Regions from separate parts of the Neobacillus niacini genome, predicted to be linked through region 2. Evidence: riboswitches for the same ligand, from Rfam matches in the RefSeq annotation. Region 2 holds a riboswitch; each other region holds the start of a gene.

Region 1 (4,575 bases), 1.5 Mb from region 2:
TTTCGACTTCGCTTAAGAGTGGCATTTCCATTTTGTGTATCACCATCCATAAATAACAAATTCTATCTTTTTAGTCTCAATCATATTACATTAAATTATGCATGTATAGAATAATAGATAAATTACTAACATAAGGTTTTTAAAAAAGCATTAAATTATCCATAAGAACCATCTATCAGCTATAATGAAGTGGTTTTTCTAATACTGATTTAAGGAGTTTACTATGTCTCAATTGAAAAAAATCACCCCTGAATATGATCCCTGGGAAGCTTATAATGATATAAAGCAATACGGAAAACCGGTGCTTACCAATATTGAATTCACGACAACTCACCTTTGTAATATGCGCTGTGAGCATTGTGCAGTAGGTTATACCCTTCAAACAAAAGACCCCGAAGCAATTCCACTGGATTTGCTATTAAATAGGTTAGATGAAATTCCAACCCTTCGGTCCCTTAGTATTACAGGCGGCGAGCCGATGCTTTCGCTGTCCTCTATAAAAAATTACGTAGTGCCAATCTTAAAATATGCTCATGAGCATGGTGTTCGGACGCAGATTAATTCCAATTTAACACTCGAATTAGCGCGTTATGAATTGATTATTCCTTATTTAGATGTTTTACATATCTCGCATAACTGGGGAACAGTGGATGATTTTGTTGAGGGTGGATTTGCCAGGATGGCAAACAAGCCTAATTACAAACAACGTGAAAAGTATTTTGCTAGAATGGTAGAAAACAGCAGGGAGTTAGTGAAGGCCGGTGTAATGGTATCTGCAGAAACCATGCTAAACAAACGTACCTTGCCGCATTTGGAGAAGATACACCGCCAAATTGTTGACGAAATGCTCTGTCAGCGTCATGAGGTTCACCCCATGTATCCGAGTGATTTTGCTAGTAATCTAGAGACGTTGTCACTGAATGAAATAAGGGAAGCTATTCATCATCTTTTAAATATTCGTGATGAAAACGTATGGATGCTTTTTGGGACACTGCCTTTTTATGCTTGCAGCCATAAGACAGAGGATTTAGAGCTTTTATCCAGACTTTATAAAAGCCGAAAGGTAACGGTCAGAAATGACCCTGATGGCAGGTCCCGTCTTAATGTTAACATCTTTAATGGTGATATAATCGTTACCGATTTTGGTGATACGCCGGCATTAGGGAATGTGCTAAATACCAAGCTCACCGACGCGTATGAAAACTGGCAATCCTCTGTCATCTCTAAGGAATTGAGTTGTCATTGTCCAGCTGTATCCTGTTTGGGTCCTAATATTTTAGTTAAAAATAGTTATTATCAGGATTTGGATTTTTCCATTCTCCAAAACAATATAAGCAAATAAAAAAAGCAGGAGCTCCTGCTTTTTTTATGCTGTATGTTTCACAAGGTTTGGGTGTTTATGCATTGAGATAGATAATATGATTCCGCTGATGATTAATAATGCACTCGTGCTGATAAATACAGCAGAAAATCCTAAATAACCTGAAATAAATCCGCCCAACATTGGACCAACGATATTTCCAAGGAACCTTAAACTAGTGTTATAACCTAGAACTTCACCCTGCATGGCGATGGGTGCCTCTTGTCGTATATACGCAATACGGACGGGAATAATTCCGCCAATCGCGATTCCAAGTATAAAACGAATGATTACTAATTGCCAATAATCGGTGACAATTGCTCCAGGAAGATAGATGATTCCAGATACAAAAAGCAGAATCACAAGAATCTTAATATATCCGTGTTTATCTGCAATTTTGCCCCAATTTCTTGACATTAGCAAATTACCTAACCCAGCGGCTGAAAAAGCTATACCTGAGTAAAAGGCTATATTTGTGTGCCCGTGGAGTTCTGTAACAAATAAAGATAAAATGGGCTGAATGCTAAAATGGGCAATCTGAACTAATGCAGAAATGAGTAAAACAGTTAATAATACTGGATTTCTAATTATATGTAATATTACTTCCTTGCTGCTATAATGTGATTTTGCACCCTTTTTCGGTTCAATTTTGTACTCCTTTGTTGCAAAAACCAGCAGACCCGAAACAAAAATAGCAATAGAAGTCCACTTAAAAGTCAAGGAGTATCCGAGTGAATCTGCTAATACGCCGCCAAGCATTGGCCCGAGAAGGGATCCTGTGATACTGCCTGTTTGTAATGTACCAAGTACCCTTCCTGCTATTTCCTTTGGGGTTTGGGTAGAAATAAAAGCTTGTGACATTGGAATAAAACCTGTAAAAAACCCCATCAACAGCCTTAAAAGGAAAAGCTGCCAAACGGTTTGCACATAGCCCATTAGAAATATCGAAAACGCCATTCCGATGCCTGAAATTATCAGAACTTTTTTTCTGCCGAAACGGTCGCCAATTTTCCCCCATATGGGAGAAAAAATAAAGGCGGATACAAATGTAACGGCAAAGGTTATTCCTGACCAGTGTTGAACGTATTTTTCAGAAAAGTCTCCGAAGGTCTCTATGTACAACGAAATAAAGGGCAGAACCATCGTCATACTGCCGGCAACAAAGAAGTTTGCGAACCACATGATTACAATATTCCGTTTGGCCATTTCTGAATTAGTCATGTCCGTCCACTTCTTTCTGAAAAATATTTCGCTTTCCTAAATATAATAATAGCGAATTTTTAAAATAATGACAGTAATATGGCCTGTTGTGTAACATCTATTACATGCAAAAGTAATATGGTATGGCTACAAACTAATTATTCTATTAAAAATATTTAGATAATACTATTGACAAATTGTTAATAGGAGATTAAATTTAGTTTAATACTTTAAACAAGTAAAATAATACGTTCTCTTATCAAGAGTGGCAGAGGGACTGGCCCGATGACGCCCAGCAACCGTTCCGTTGGAATTGGTGCTAAATCCTGCAGAACAAGTAATTGTTTTGAGAGATAAGAGAGGAGTAGTCCTTCTTTTTGTGATGAAACCTCTCTTTTCTGGAGAGGTTTTTTGTTTTATTACAGAAACCCTCCTAGGAGCAACGTTGGTAGGAATGCACGTAAAACAAAAAAGGGGAGCTTTTAACATGAAAAAGAATTTATTTAAGAGCACGTTTGTATCTGCGATTGCAGCCACACTATTGCTTACAGGCTGTGCTTCTGGGGGAGAAACAAAGCAGGCGACCGGAAATACAAAAATTGAGGGAGTTCCAGAAGTTTTCTCAAATGGTGAGCAGCCAAAAATTAAGGTAATTCGAAAAATCGGCGGGGACGATCATACAGCTCAATTCTTAGCTGGTGCTAAACAAGAGGGTGAAGCGCTTGGTTTCAAAGTAGATGTGTTTACTGCCAATGGAGATACAGCAAAATTTCATGACGCCATTAATCAAGCGTTAAATCAAAACTATGATGGATTTATTATTTCTCATGGTGATGATGATGCTACGATCAATGATGTTAAAAAAATCGTGGAAGCTGGAAAAAGTGTTGTGGCATTTGACTCTAATGCAAACCTAACAACGGTGGATGGAGTTACGCTAACATCACAGGATGATGAAGCACTTGCGACGCTGGCACTTGATCAATTAGTGAAAGAAACAAATGGTGAAGCGAATATTGCATATTTATGGGTGGATGGATTCCCGCCAATGGTTCGTAGAAATAAAGTTTACCAGGATGTATTGGAAAAGAACCCAGGAATCAAGGAAGTGGAGCGGTTTGGTGTGGCTTCTGCTGACACAAGCACTCAAACACAAAATGCAGTTGCGGCTATGTTGAACAAATATCCAAAAGGTAAACTGGATGCCATTTTTGCAACATGGGACGCTTTTGCGATCGGTGCTGCGCGTGCACTTAAAGAAGCTGGAAGAGAAGAAGTTAAGTTATATGGAATTGATGTCTCAAATGCGGATTTACAAGAAATCCAAAGAGATGGCAGTGCTTGGAAATATACAGCAGCGGTTGATCCAAAGTTAATCGGAGCTGTTAACATGAGATTATTAGCGAAGAAACTTGCAGGAGAAGAAACTCCACAAACGTTCGATCTTGAAGCATCATTAATCTCACAAGAAGATCTTCAAAAATCAAAAGAACCTGTTAATATGGTAAACCTGGCTGATATTATTCCGGGCTGGGGTCAATCTGCTGCCTTTGAAGAGGAATGGATGAAGAAGTTAAAAGAACATTATAAAAAATAACCTATTATGACGCCTGCCTATACGGTTGGCGTCTATTTTATTGATAAACAGAAAGTTTTTGATTAAACTTAGGAAATCATATTAAGAAAGAGTAATAGTGGTGAAGGATTGATGGAAAATGAAAAAACACGTACATATGAAATAATGGAAGTTTGTTTGCTTGCGGGGAAAATTATGCTCCAAAGCGGAGGGGAAACCTATCGAGTTGAGGATACGATGATGAGAATGGCCGCTGCTTTTGGAATTGAGAATTCGCACAGTTATGTAACACCGACAGGAATTATTTTTTCTGCAGAAGGTGCCGAGCCGACCAAAACGAAGTTGATTCGAATATTAACAAGATCAACTGACTTGAAAAAGGTGGCCATGGTAAATAGTATTTCACGGAGGATTAGTAGTGGAGAATTAGATCTAGAAT
Region 2 (4,575 bases):
GTTGGTCAATATGATTGGAGCATTTCTTCAATATTATCGTGAAAGTGCTAAATACCTAGAAAGAACATCAGCTTGGGTGGAGCGCTTAGGGATAGACCATATTAGAGAGATACTATCGGATGAATTAATGGTGAGAGAATTCAATAAACGAATCGATGAGGCACTGTCTGTAGTTCAAGATCCATGGAAGGAAGCGATTCACAATAAGAATCTCTTAAGAGACCTATACCAAACTGTAAAACTATGACGATGAGGAGTTTGAACATATGGAAAAAACAATTCGCAGTGTGTTTATCGGAGAGGTTGCAGATCTGCCGGAAAAGTTAGGAAAAACAGTCACCATCGGCAGGAAGGAAATGGCTGTTTTTAAAATGGAGAACGGTACAATCACTGCTATTGAGAACCGCTGTCCCCACAAAGGCGGCGTGCTTGCAGAGGGGATACTAAGCGGTGAATATGTATTTTGCCCCATGCACGATTGGAAGATTAGTGTAAAGAATGGCAAGGTCCAGGCTCCGGATGTGGGGTGCGTTCAAACTTATCCCGTGGAGGTTAAGGGTGATCAAGTCTATGTCTTAATTAGAGAATGATAGGTAGTGGAATAGTTTCATAGTAACTAAGACCCATAAGGATAGTTCAAAGTGACGTAAATCCAAATTAAGTAAAATAAGGGGTGTGACAAGATGACCATTATAATTCCGAATCAAGTAGTAGATAGTATGATTCAAGCAGGTGAAATGAAGGCGAAATTACCTGTGAAAGATTTGCTCATTAGGGGAGCACTAGGTGGTGCTTTACTTGGGTTTGGGACGACATTAGCTTTTACGGCAGAGGTCCAAACAGGAATAGGAATTATCGGGGCATTACTATTTCCGGCTGCATTTGTCATCATCATTCTCCTTGGCTTGGAATTAGTTACTGGTAGTTTCGCACTAATTCCAGTTGCAGTCATGGCGAAAAAAGCCTCAGTTACGCAAATGTTGAAAAATTGGTTTTGGGTCATCATTGGTCATTTGGCAGGAGCTGTTATTTATGCCATTCTATATATCATTGCTGTCACTCAGCTTGGGCAGGTCAACAATCATGCAGTAGCAGTAAAAATCATAGCAGTGGCAGAAACCAAAACACTAGGATACAAAAGTCTTGGTTCAGAAGGTTTGCTTGTCGTATTTGTAAAAGCGCTGCTTTGTAATTGGATGGTGACACTTGGTGCCGTAATGGCGTTGACAACAAAGTCTGTGATTGGAAAAATTGCTGCCATGTGGCTGCCGATAGTAATCTTCTTTGCGCAAGGTTTTGAACATGCCGTGGTTAATATGTTTGTTATCCCGGCTGGCATGATTCTGGGGGCAGAAGTCAATGTGGCTGATTGGTGGATTTGGAATCAAATCCCTGTGCTTATTGGCAATTTAATCAGCGGTGTTTTATTTACGGGATTGGCTCTCTATTATACACATGGGAAAGATGATTCTAAATCTCATCTGCAGCTGCCGAAAACCAATGTGGCAGTACCTAGTACGCAGCGTTAAGAAGGAGGGATGGTTATTATGGGGAAAGCGTATATTGTGGGAGCAGGTCCTGGTGACCCAGACTTAATAACACTTAAGGCCTTAAGATGTATCCAAAAGGCAGATGTGATACTATATGACAGGTTGGTTAATCCAGAAATATTAAAGGATGCAAAACGGGATTGCCATCTCATTTATTGTGGAAAACGACCAAATCATCATCCAATAAAGCAAGATACGATTAACCATCTTTTAGTTAAATACAGCAATCAGGGAAAAACGGTGGTCCGTCTAAAAGGCGGCGATCCTTTCGTATTTGGACGAGGAGCGGAGGAGGTTGAAGCCTTGGTGGCAAATGGGATTCAGGTTGAAGTGGTCCCGGGGATAACAGCAGGAGTAGCAGTCCCTGCGTATGCTGGAATCCCAATTACCCATCGGGAATTAGCCAGTTCTTTTGCTGTTGTAACAGGGCATAAGCCGAAAGGGAAACCAACGGATGTTAATTGGAAGGGCCTGGCAACAGCGGTTGACACGCTGGCGATTTATATGGGGATCACGAACCTTCCGTTTATTTGCGAGGAATTAATCACGCATGGAAAAAACGAAAGCACCCCAGTCGCGATTATTCAGCAAGGGACAACTAACCATCAGCGTACGGTTACAGGAACACTAGGTTCAATTGTTAGCGTGGTTGAAAAAGAAGGGATTCAAAATCCTGCAATAATCGTTGTTGGAGAAGTGGTTACCTTCCGTGATAAGATAAGTTTACTAGAACCGGAAGGGAAGGCAGAAAGTTATGCAACAATGGCTTAAAGAAGTCGCAAGGGGAAAAAGAGGGTCAAAAGACTTAGACTACCATCAAACTAAAGAAGTCGCTCAATCTCTTATTAGTGGCAAAGCAACAGACGCCCAAATTGCAGCCTATCTGATTGCACTCCGCTTGAAAACGGAATCGCCAGAGGAACTGCTCGCATTTGTACATGCCTATCAAGATGTTAGTACTAAACTAGAATCGCCAAACCAGTCACTTATTGATTTAGCCAGTCCGTATAATGGGAGAAACTCTTTCACAGGAAGTATACCAACTGCCATATTAATGGCTGAATACGGGATGCCCGTATTTTTACATGGAAGTGATTCACTGCCTCCAAAATATGGCACAACAATCATGGAAATCCTATCGGAACTAGGTTTGAATGTTACTCAAACACCGCTAGGACTGGCAAAAACAATCGAAGAAGCAGGAATTGCCTTCGCAAATACCGAAGAATATTGCGCTAGTTTAGGGAATCTGCGCAGAATTCGTAAGGAGCTCGGGGTAAGGACACTTTTTAATACAGTAGAAAAGTTATTGAACCTCGCGAATGCAGAATCACTAATGATGGGTGCTTATCATCGGACAGCGATCAACAAAATTGCGCCTATTTTTAAAGAGCTTTCCTTTAAAAATGTCTATGTCGTACAGGGAATGGAAGGCTCAGAGGATTTACCTGTTCACCGCAACAGCTTTATTTATAAAATAACAGACAATAAGATTGAATCTTCCATTGTAAAACCTGAGGAATATGGCCTATTGGTGAAAGAACCAGACAAAGATAGTAAACTATCTGCACAAGAACAGTCTGACATGAAACTGGCAATACTCAGCGGAGAACAATCTACAACATTACAGCCATTTTACAATCAAGTGCTCTTTAATACTGGCATTAGGTATTACCTATTTGGTGCTGTTAACAGTATTGGTGAAGGTATAGAGATCGCGAATCAACAACTAACAGAACAACGAGGTTTGAGTCAATTAGAAAAATGGAAAAAAGTAAGTCAGCCTGAAAATAGTATTTACTAACAAAAGCGTTCTGGACCGTATATGCGTCTAGAGCGTTTTTTGTTGGAAAAAAGTCGAAAATTTATTTTTCAAAATTTTTATTTTACTTATTTACACAAATCCTATGGGTATGGTAGGATTAATCTCAACAATTACCATAACTTATCAAGAGAGGCTGAGGGACTGGTCCAATGAAGCCCGGCAACCTGCTGTGTAAGGTGCTAATTCCAGCAAAGTGGTGTCCATTTTGGGAGATAAGGCGTTAAACAATCGTGAGATGCCTTTCCTTTTTGGGGAAGGTTTTTTTGATAAATAAAAGGAGGATTGTAGTAAATGAATACACCGGTTACGTATGAAAATTGGAACCAGATATCCGATCAATTTTCAATTGAGGATAAAACCAAAGGAGCAAAAGCGGTATTGGAGTATGCTTATAGCTCTTATCCGGAAGACCAGATCGTTTATGCATCCAGTTTTGGTGCAGAAGCAATTGTATTAATCGACCTTATCCAACAGGTTAAGCCAGATGCTCATATTGTTTTCTTAGATACTGGCTTACACTTTCCTGAAACCTATGAGGTAATTAACAAAATCGAAAGACGCTTCCCATCATTGAAAATTGAACGGAAGCTGCCAAAGCTAACCTTAGATGAACAGCGTGAACAATATGGATCAGCGCTGTGGAAAAGGGAGCCCAACCAATGCTGTAATATCCGTAAAGTTATACCATTAAGGGAAACACTGACAGCTAAACAAGCGTGGATTTCAGGGCTTCGGCGAGAGCAATCACCAACAAGAGCAAACACTCAATTTTTAAATAAAGATGTAAAGTTTCAGAACATTAAAATCTGTCCGCTCATTCACTGGACATGGGACGAAGTTTGGGCCTATATCAAGGAAAAAGATCTCCCTTATAATACCTTGCACGATCAAAATTACCCTAGTATCGGCTGTTTCCCTTGTACACAGCCTGTTAGTGCAGATGGTGATTCACGTGCAGGACGCTGGGTGGGAAGCGGAAAAACGGAGTGTGGCTTACACACTTCCTAGAAGGGGGCTTTTCGTTTGCTCACAATTATAGCAGTGACGATAGGATTATTTTTTGCAGTCAATATTGGTGCAAGTGGTGCGGCCGCTTCAATGGGTATTTCTTATGGAGCAGGAGTGGTTAAGAAAAAGCTGGCATTGTTACTATGCGGGATTGCCGTTTTCTTTGGCGCTTGGCTGGGAGGAGGCGAAGTG
Region 3 (4,575 bases), 1.0 Mb from region 2:
TTCCGAAGGATCTTTGAAGATTCCATGGACGGACTTATTTTATGGGATGACATGTATAAAATTGTCGATACCAATTGTTCTGCCATGAGGATATTTGGACTTTCAAAAGATAAAATGGCAGGACGCTCTGTACTAGATTTATTTTGTCACTTAAGTGAGGAAATAATTAATCATTTTAAGCAGGTAACAAATAATGGTAAACAATGTTCATCCATGGTGATTGAAGGGACTGACGGGGTAGTAAGACATTTTGATTACTCTACAAAGCGCGGAATTATCGATGGATTGAATCTCACTGTTATTACAGATGTAACTGAAAAGGCCCAAATGCAAGAGCAGTTGAGGAAATCTGACCGACTAAACCTTATTGGTGAGCTTGCTGCGGGAATTGCCCATGAAATTAGAAATCCAATGACTGCTTTGAAAGGGTTTATTCAATTACTAGAGCCTAGTATTAAAGCCGAGCACTCTATGTATTATGATGTCATTACCTCAGAGTTAGCGAGAATTGACTCTATTATTAATGAATTCCTAATTTTGGCAAAGCCTCAAGAAACCAAGTATGAAGAGAAGGATATTTGTCAAATAATGAGGGAAACAGTGGATTTATTAAGTGCACAAGCGGTACTATATAATGTTCAATTTCATACTCATTATGAAGATAAATTAGAGTACGTTAATTGTGAACCAAACCAATTAAAAAAGGTTTTTATAAATCTTATTAAAAATGCAATTGAGGTCATGCCAAACGGCGGAGTAATTAAGATTTCGATAAGTACCATCAATGACCAATTTATACAGATATCGATTTGTGACCAAGGAAAGGGAATACCCTCTGATAAAATAAAAAAGCTTGGGGAGCCGTTTTACACGACCAAAGAAAAAGGTACGGGGCTTGGATTGATGGTAAGTTATCGAATTATCGAAGAACATAATGGAAGTATTGAAGTAGAGAGTAAAGAAGGGATAGGAACCTTATTTAAGATTAGGATACCATTGAATCATTTAGCTAAAGTATAGGAAACCACTACCAATAAAGGAAGTGGTTTTTTTGTTAGTATAGATCTGGCCTTCTATCTTCAAAAATAGGGATTTGCCTTCGAATATCTTTTACGAGGTCTAACTCAATTACTGCAGACAATATCTCCTCACTTGCTCCTGCTTCAGCAATAACATCTCCCCAAGGATCAATAATTATCGAGTGTCCGGCAAATTCATTATTTGGATCGGAACCGGATCGGTTGCAAGCAATGACAAAACACTGATTTTCAATTGCTCTTGCTATAAGCAGTGATCTCCAGTGCGATAAACGTGGAGCAGGCCATTCTGCAACAACGAATAAAGCTTCCGCTCCGTTTGCGGTATGTGCACGTATCCATTCAGGAAAACGAATATCATAGCAAATTACTCCGCCAAAAGTACGGCTATCCAATTCAAATAACCCTTTCTCCTTACCTGATTCTAGATAAAGATGTTCATTCATCAATTTAAAAAGATGTAATTTACTATATGAATGTACAAGCCTACCTTCATTATCAATAATAAGGAGGGTATTTTGAACTCCTAGATCACTTCGATTTGCCACTGAACCTCCAACAAAGTGAACTTGATATTTCCTCGCTGCTTTCTGTAAAAAATCAATGGTTTCTTCACCATTTCTGTCTGCAATTGTATCAAGTCGTGTCAAATCATACCCTGTTGTCCATAACTCCGGTAAAACAATAATATCTGGATTTTCCTTCATTGCTGTTTCGATAAGTTTTTCTGCGTGTTGGTAGTTTTTATTTGGGTCTCCAAAGGCAATGTCCATTTGCAAACATGTTATTTTAAATTTCACTTAACTTCACCTCATTTGAAATTTCGGAATTTTTTCTTTACAAGCTGTCTTAAAAGTTATATCATTTGTGACTAGAATTCAACAATAAAATGTACTAATTAAAGCAGGTGATATGATGAAACAATTTCCAACATCTCAAATTTTAAACAATCTTCCGAAACAGTTTTTTGCTTCTTTAGTTAAAAAGGTAGGAAAATACATTGAAGCAGGCTATGATGTAATCAATTTAGGACAAGGTAATCCCGATCAGGCTACCCCAAATCATATCGTGAAAAAAATGCAGGAAGCGTCTGCTAATCCTGCAAATCACAGGTATTCCCCTTTTCAGGGACACCGTTATTTAAAGCAGGCAGCCGCCGATTTTTACAAAAGAGAATATGACGTTACGATTGATGCTGACAAGGAAGTAGCCATTTTGTTTGGAGGTAAAGCTGGTTTAGTAGAAATTCCGCAATGCTTATTAGATCCAGGTGACACAATGCTTGTTCCTGATCCTGGTTATCCAGATTACTTATCTGGGGTAGCTTTAGCAAAAGCAGAAATGGTAATGATGCCGTTACGGGAAGCTAATAATTTCCTGCCTGACTATAATGATTTATCTTCAGAGGCGATTGAAAGAGCTAAATTAATGTTCCTTAATTACCCGAACAATCCAACAGGAGCTGCAGCCACGAAGGAATTTTTTGAGGAAACGGTCAAACTTGCAAGCCTTAATGATATTTGTGTGGTACACGATTTTGCATATGGGGCAATAGGGTTTGATGGAGTAAAGCCATTGAGCTTTTTACAAATTGATGGAGCAAAAGAAGTTGGGATTGAAATATATACTCTTTCGAAAACCTACAATATGGCGGGGTGGCGTGTCGGATTCGCTGTAGGCAATAGCAGTGTTATTTCAGCCATTGAGCTTTTACAAGACCACCTATATTGCAGCATATTTGGCGGCATTCAGGAAGCTGCAAGAGAAGCGTTAACCGGTTCGCAGGAGTGTGTTCGAGAACTGAATCATCTCTATGAGCGCAGAAGAAATGTCTTAATAGACGGACTTCGTTCTCTCGGCTGGAATGTGACAGCGCCGAAGGGGTCATTTTTTGCTTGGTTAAAGGTTCCTGACGGACTTACATCAACTGAATTTGCCGATCTCTTACTGGAACAAGCACATATTGCTGTGGCACCTGGGATTGCATTTGGTGAATTAGGCGAAGGTTATGTCCGGGTTGGTTTGCTCACAAGTGAGGAGCGTTTAGGTGAAGCGGTTAGAAGAATTAGTGAGTTAGAAATATTCAAAAAATAGATTGACAAAAAATGTGATTCTTGGGATAATGCAAAATATAGTTTATCAACGTGATAACAATAAATAATACGATCGTTTTCTTATCGAGAGCAGGCGGAGGGAAAAGCCCTATGAAGCCCGGCAACCGACTTAACATTTATGTTAGGCACGGTGCTAAATCTTGCAGCACAAGCTGAAAGATGAGAAGATGTTAGTTTGCGATGCTAACCTCTTCTTTTTTGGAAGAGGTTTTTTATGTTTTTTTGAGAAAGGAAGAGTAAAATTGACTGAATTAATAGCTACCTACCTAGTTCATGGTGAAAAAAATCTAGAAAAAAAAGCTGAGGAAATTGCTTTAGGTTTGACTGTCGGTTCATGGACGAACTTACCTGAACTAGAACAGAGTCAATTACGCAAGCACAAGGGCAAAGTAGTATCGACTGAGGGAATAAATGAGGAACAGTCGATAATCCGTATAGCATATCCAACGATTAATTTCTCTAATGATATTCCTGCTATTCTGACTACCGTTTTTGGAAAACTTTCATTAGACGGAAAAATAAAATTAATAGATTTACAGTTTGACAATGAATTAAAAAGTAAATTTCCTGGACCCAGATTTGGGATTGAAGGGTTACGAGAAAAACTTGGGGTTTTTAACCGCCCCCTATTAATGAGCATCTTTAAAGGAGTTCTTGGGAAGGATATTCGTTTCCTAACAGAGCAATTAAGGCAGCAGGCTCTTGGTGGTGTTGATTTCGTAAAGGATGACGAAATTCTTTTTGAAAATGAGCTGACTCCGTTTGAAAAAAGAATTTCAGAAGGCAAAAAAGTGTTACAGGAAGTATTTGAACAAACCGGACATCGCACTTTGTATGCGGTAAATCTAACAGGAAGAACATCACAATTGAAGGACAAAGCACGGAAAGCAAAAGAGCTTGGTGCAGACTTGTTACTTTTTAATGTTTTTGCCTATGGATTGGACGTTCTGCAGGAGTTACGCGAGGATGATCAAATTGCATTGCCATTAATGGCTCATCCTGCTGTAAGCGGGGCGTTAACATCATCTTCCCAGTATGGCCTCTCTCATTCTTTATTACTAGGTAAGCTGCTTAGACTTGCTGGTGCTGATTTGTCGCTATTTCCATCACCATATGGAACAGTGGCATTAGAGAAATCCTCTGCTATTTCTATTGCAGAAGAATTAATCAAAGCGGACACTATAAAGCGGTCGTTTCCTGTCCCTTCAGCAGGCATACATCCAGGTTTAGTGCCACTCTTGATTCGGGACTTTGGGATTGAATCTGTTATTAACGCTGGAGGCGGCGTTCATGGTCATCCAAATGGTGCCCGCGGCGGCGGACTTGCATTCCGCCAAGCAATTGAAGTAAATCTTCAGGGGAAAACACTAGCCGAAGGTGCCCATCTTTACCCAGAGCTTAAGAGTGCATTGCAGTTATGGGGA
Region 4 (4,575 bases), 2.1 Mb from region 2:
CACATATTCGGTCTGAACATTAACTGCCCTTGCTACTACTTTGTCTTCCTGTTCATATTTGTTATTGACTTCATTGTTATATAAGAAAAGAATAGCTGTTACCGACATTAATACTGAAAAATATAGTATCAAACTCCTTTTATTCATAATCTTCTGTAACCACCTGTTAAGAGAACTCTCATCCTTGCACCTCCATATACTGTGAAACACTTTTTAGCACTAATCGTTACTTAATCCCAATTTATAAGAGTCCCCGTTTTACACAAATAACCAATTCGATATTAAGAACATTATAGCACTGTGGGTCGAAAAAACAAATCCAAAACACATACCAATTTTTCCTGTTTTCCCTCAATATTTGACACATTTCCTTCTTAAATTTTAGAAAGCCATGATTTTTTTTATCAAAATTTAGTTCTTTAAAGAGAACAATTTTTAGTTTATAATATGATTAATGTTTAAATAGTTTGTTCCTCTCTAGCCTTTTAAGTTAATCCATGATTGGATTCACTTTATACTTTTCAAGTGTATTTGCAGGGCCTCATTATTTTACTAAACACTCTAAATAACCCCATGATATGCAGATTGTCTTTCTACTCATTTTTTTTGCAAGTTTCCAGAAGGAAAGAAAATTATAAATTTGGTCATAAGGAGAAGCCTATGATTGGAGAACGAATAAAGATCTTAAGAGAACAAAAAGGATATTCAATTACAGAATTAGCTGACCTCGCTAATGTATCAAAATCCTATTTAAGCTATATTGAACGGAACCTAAATAAAAATCCATCTATACATTTTCTAATGAAGGTTGCCAAACCTTTAGACATTTCTATTGAATATTTATTGACTGGGATGGATTCAATAGAGAATCAGATAGAAAACAGTGGAGATTGGCTGCTTGATAAAGAGTGGAAAAGTTTAGTAGAAAAAGCCATTGAAGACGGAATTAATAAAGATGATTTCAAAGAATATATAAACTATATTAAATTTAAAATATGGGAAAAAAACAAAAAATAAGATTAACCGCTTTCATTAATAATTGTTTGATATTAATTTGTAAAATGCATTGACACTTCTCCTTTAGTGTAGTAAATTTTATAAAAAGTCTAAATATTGTACTTTCTTATCAAGAGAGGCTGAGGGAATGGCCCTATGAAGTCTCAGCAACCTTCAATGTTGTTTTTCATTGAAAAGGTGCTAAGTCCATCAAGTTATTTATTAACTTGTGAGATAAGAAGAATGACCTATGCTAATGTGCATCCAAAAGTCTTCTTCTTATAGAAGGCTTTTTTTGTTTATATAAAGGAGGATAAAGATAATGGTATATAAGATTGATACGAAGTTAGCACAAATTGGAAATAGAAGTGATGCGGTGACAGGCACCGTAAATCCTCCTGTTTATTTTTCAACAGCCTACCGTCACGAGGGAATTGGACAATCCACAGGGTATGATTATTCACGTACAGGTAATCCTACCCGCCAGCTTCTCGAAAAGGCGATTGCCGACCTAGAAGGTGCGGATCAAGGCTTTGCCTGCAGCTCAGGGATGGCAGCCATATTTACGATTCTTTCTCTTTTCGAGTCCGGGGACGAATGGATTGTGAGTGAGGATTTGTACGGAGGAACATTTCGTTTACTAGAAAAGGGATTTAAAAAATGGGGCTTGAAAACCCAATATGTTAATACTTGTAGTCCAGAAGAAATTGAAAGAAGGATAACCCCTCAAACCAAGGCGATTTTTCTTGAGACTCCAACTAATCCACTTATGCAGCAGTCAGACATAGGTGCTGTGTCTAAAATTGCGAAAAAGCACGGAATTGTTCTGATTGTTGATAATACGTTTTATACCCCGCTTCTCCAACAGCCAATTTTGTTAGGCGCGGATATCGTCATTCATAGTGCGACGAAATACTTAGGCGGACATAATGATGTCCTTGCAGGTCTAATTGTTGCTAAGGGTAAAGAAATTTGTGAGGCATTGGCTTTCCATCATAATGGAGCCGGCGGTGTTCTTAGCCCTTTTGATTCTTGGTTAGTTATGCGCGGAATGAAAACTTTATCACTAAGAATGCAAAGACATGAAAGCAATGCAAAGGCGATTGTTGAATACCTTTCTAATCATGATGGTATAACAGATGTCCTTTATCCAGGAAAAGGAGGAATGGTTTCCTTCCGCTTACAAGACGAAGCTTGGGTAAATCCATTCCTTCAAAGTCTTTCTCTTATCACATTTGCCGAAAGCCTGGGCGGAACGGAAAGTTTTATCACGTATCCTGCAACACAGACTCATGCAGATATTCCAGAAGAGATTCGAATTCAATCAGGTGTCTGTAACCGGTTATTAAGGTTCTCCGTTGGTCTGGAAGATCCAACTGATATTGTTCAAGATCTTGAACAGGCATTAGCAAAATTAAAAGAAGGAGTGATTAGATAATGAGTTCAGAAAATTATAGTTTTGAAACCAAGCTCCTTCATAATCAGCATAAAGTCGATCCGGCAACGGGAGCCGTTAGCGTGCCCATTCAACATGCTTCGACCTTCCATCAATTTGATTTAGATCGTTACGGAAAATACGATTACGCTAGAAGTGGAAATCCTACGAGAGAAGCGCTTGAGGATGTTATTGCAGAGTTAGAGGGCGGAACGCGTGGCTTTGCTTTTTCGTCAGGAATGGCTGCTATCTCAACTGCCTTCCTTCTTTTATCATCTGGTGACCATATCGTGATTACCGATGATGTGTATGGCGGTACCTATCGTATGGTCACTCAGGTACTGACTCGCTTCGGAATTGAACATACCTTTGTTGACATGACAGATCTTGATCAAGTAAAAGCAGCAATCAAGCCTAACACCAAAGCATTTTACGTAGAAACACCGTCTAATCCTTTATTGAAGGTAACGGATATCAAAGCAATTACAAGTTTTGCGAAAGAGATTAACGCAATCACTTATGTAGATAATACTTTCTTAACCCCTGAATATCAAAGACCTTTAGAACTAGGAGCAGATGTTGTCCTTCATAGTGCAACTAAGTTTTTATCCGGCCATAGCGATGTGGTTGCAGGTCTAGCGGTTGTTAAGGATGAGGAATTAGGTAAAAGGCTGTATTCCTTACAAAACTCCTTCGGCGCCGTACTTGGGCCACAGGATGCATGGCTCGTGCTTAGAGGAATAAAAACCCTGCATGTCAGACTCGAACAGTCACAAAAATCAGCAATTAAAATAGCAGAATTTTTAGCGGAACACCCGTTAATCGAAGAGGTTTATTACCCAGGCCTTGAAAATCATCCACAGCACGAGCTTCAAAAAAGTCAGGCTGCTGGACCAGGTGCAGTTTTATCGTTTGAATTCCAGAATGAAAAAGCACTTCAAGTCTTTCTAACCAATGTAAAAATCCCTGTTTTTGCCGTTAGTCTTGGTGCGGTCGAATCCATTCTATCCTTTCCGGCAAAAATGTCACATGCAGCGATGTCGCAAGAGGAAAGGGAAAAACGAGGAATTAAAAACAGCCTCATCAGGTTATCCGTAGGCTTAGAGAATCCAGATGATCTCATAAATGACTTCTCTCAGGCTTTACATCAGGTGAAAGAAAAACTATTGGTCTTGCAGCAAGGAGAATGATCATGACCTTTTTAGAAAAATTAAAAAGCCAAATTTTAATAGGTGATGGTGCCATGGGCACCCTTCTATATTCATTCGGCAAAGATAGCTGCTTGGAAGAGTTGAACCTTTCCCATGCGGAAAAAATACAAGAGATTCATAAAGCTTATATAGAAGCAGGTGCGGATGTCATTCAAACCAATACCTATGCAGCGAATTATCTAAAACTGCAGAGATATGGTCTAGAGGACTCTGTTAAAGCAATTAACAGCGCCGCTGTCGAGAATGCTAAATTAGCAGCACATAAAAATGCTTATGTACTAGGAACAATCGGCGGTAACCGCGGGATTAAACCTAGCACCTTATCGATTGAAGAATTAAAGCGCAGTTTCCGTGAACAGCTATATTGTTTATTATTAGAAGGTGTGGACGGGCTTTTATTCGAAACCTTTTATGACCTTGAGGAACTGGAAACGGTCCTTACGATTGCTCGAAAGGAAACAAAGCTGCCGATTATTGCCCAGGTCTCGCTTCATGAGCCTGGCATTTTACAAGACCAAACACCGATTAATGAAGCCTTTACCCGTCTTGAAAATCTTGGTGCTGATGTTATCGGCTTGAACTGCCGGCTTGGCCCCCATCATATGTTAAAGACCCTAGAGCAGATTGAATTGCCTAAACACGCTTACCTTTCTGCCTACCCCAATGCGAGTCTGCCAGCTTATACAGATGGTAAATTCCATTATGAAGGGGATTCAGATTATTTTAAAAAATCAGCTCAAAGCTTTCGTCAAGAAGGCATACGCTTGCTCGGCGGCTGCTGCGGTACAACGCCTGCCCATATCCATGCATTTGCAGCAGAATTAAAAAACAGTGTGCCTGTCACCGATAAAGTAGTTAAACGAGAAACAAAGAAAATCATCATTGAGCATAGTGCAGCTAAAAGAGAGCACCAGCCTCTTGAGGAAATTGTTA

Evidence for each region. Region 2 has a riboswitch for S-adenosylmethionine ahead of ACN6MT_RS21245 (phosphoadenylyl-sulfate reductase). Riboswitches for the same ligand answer to the same signal wherever they lie in the genome.
Region 1: another riboswitch for S-adenosylmethionine. It lies ahead of ACN6MT_RS28655 (sugar ABC transporter substrate-binding protein); the one in region 2 lies ahead of ACN6MT_RS21245 (phosphoadenylyl-sulfate reductase).
Region 3: another riboswitch for S-adenosylmethionine. It lies ahead of mtnW (2,3-diketo-5-methylthiopentyl-1-phosphate enolase); the one in region 2 lies ahead of ACN6MT_RS21245 (phosphoadenylyl-sulfate reductase).
Region 4: another riboswitch for S-adenosylmethionine. It lies ahead of ACN6MT_RS10305 (methionine biosynthesis PLP-dependent protein); the one in region 2 lies ahead of ACN6MT_RS21245 (phosphoadenylyl-sulfate reductase).

What each region holds. Positions count from the first base shown of each region.
Region 1 is NZ_CP183883.1:5,835,571-5,840,145, reverse strand. Features, by position in the region: gene ACN6MT_RS28670 (formate/nitrite transporter family protein) at 1-31, opposite strand, end outside; gene yfkAB (radical SAM/CxCxxxxC motif protein YfkAB) at 224-1,342, shown strand; gene ACN6MT_RS28660 (MFS transporter) at 1,367-2,581, opposite strand; SAM riboswitch class I at 2,814-2,920, shown strand; gene ACN6MT_RS28655 (sugar ABC transporter substrate-binding protein) at 3,048-4,157, shown strand; gene ACN6MT_RS28650 (threonine/serine exporter family protein) at 4,269-4,575, shown strand, end outside.
Region 2 is NZ_CP183883.1:4,293,399-4,297,973, reverse strand. Features, by position in the region: gene nirB (nitrite reductase large subunit NirB) at 1-247, shown strand, start outside; gene nirD (nitrite reductase small subunit NirD) at 267-590, shown strand; gene ACN6MT_RS21260 (formate/nitrite transporter family protein) at 684-1,529, shown strand; gene cobA (uroporphyrinogen-III C-methyltransferase) at 1,548-2,321, shown strand; gene ACN6MT_RS21250 (anthranilate phosphoribosyltransferase) at 2,305-3,354, shown strand; SAM riboswitch class I at 3,493-3,594, shown strand; gene ACN6MT_RS21245 (phosphoadenylyl-sulfate reductase) at 3,667-4,383, shown strand; gene ACN6MT_RS21240 (anion permease) at 4,399-4,575, shown strand, end outside.
Region 3 is NZ_CP183883.1:5,291,280-5,295,854, reverse strand. Features, by position in the region: gene ACN6MT_RS25940 (ATP-binding protein) at 1-1,020, shown strand, start outside; gene ACN6MT_RS25935 (carbon-nitrogen family hydrolase) at 1,055-1,837, opposite strand; gene ACN6MT_RS25930 (pyridoxal phosphate-dependent aminotransferase) at 1,953-3,131, shown strand; SAM riboswitch class I at 3,209-3,317, shown strand; gene mtnW (2,3-diketo-5-methylthiopentyl-1-phosphate enolase) at 3,394-4,575, shown strand, end outside.
Region 4 is NZ_CP183883.1:2,183,139-2,187,713, reverse strand. Features, by position in the region: gene ACN6MT_RS10315 (hypothetical protein) at 1-147, opposite strand, end outside; gene ACN6MT_RS10310 (helix-turn-helix domain-containing protein) at 661-1,017, shown strand; SAM riboswitch class I at 1,121-1,237, shown strand; gene ACN6MT_RS10305 (methionine biosynthesis PLP-dependent protein) at 1,319-2,434, shown strand; gene metC (cystathionine beta-lyase) at 2,434-3,621, shown strand; gene ACN6MT_RS10295 (bifunctional homocysteine S-methyltransferase/methylenetetrahydrofolate reductase) at 3,624-4,575, shown strand, end outside.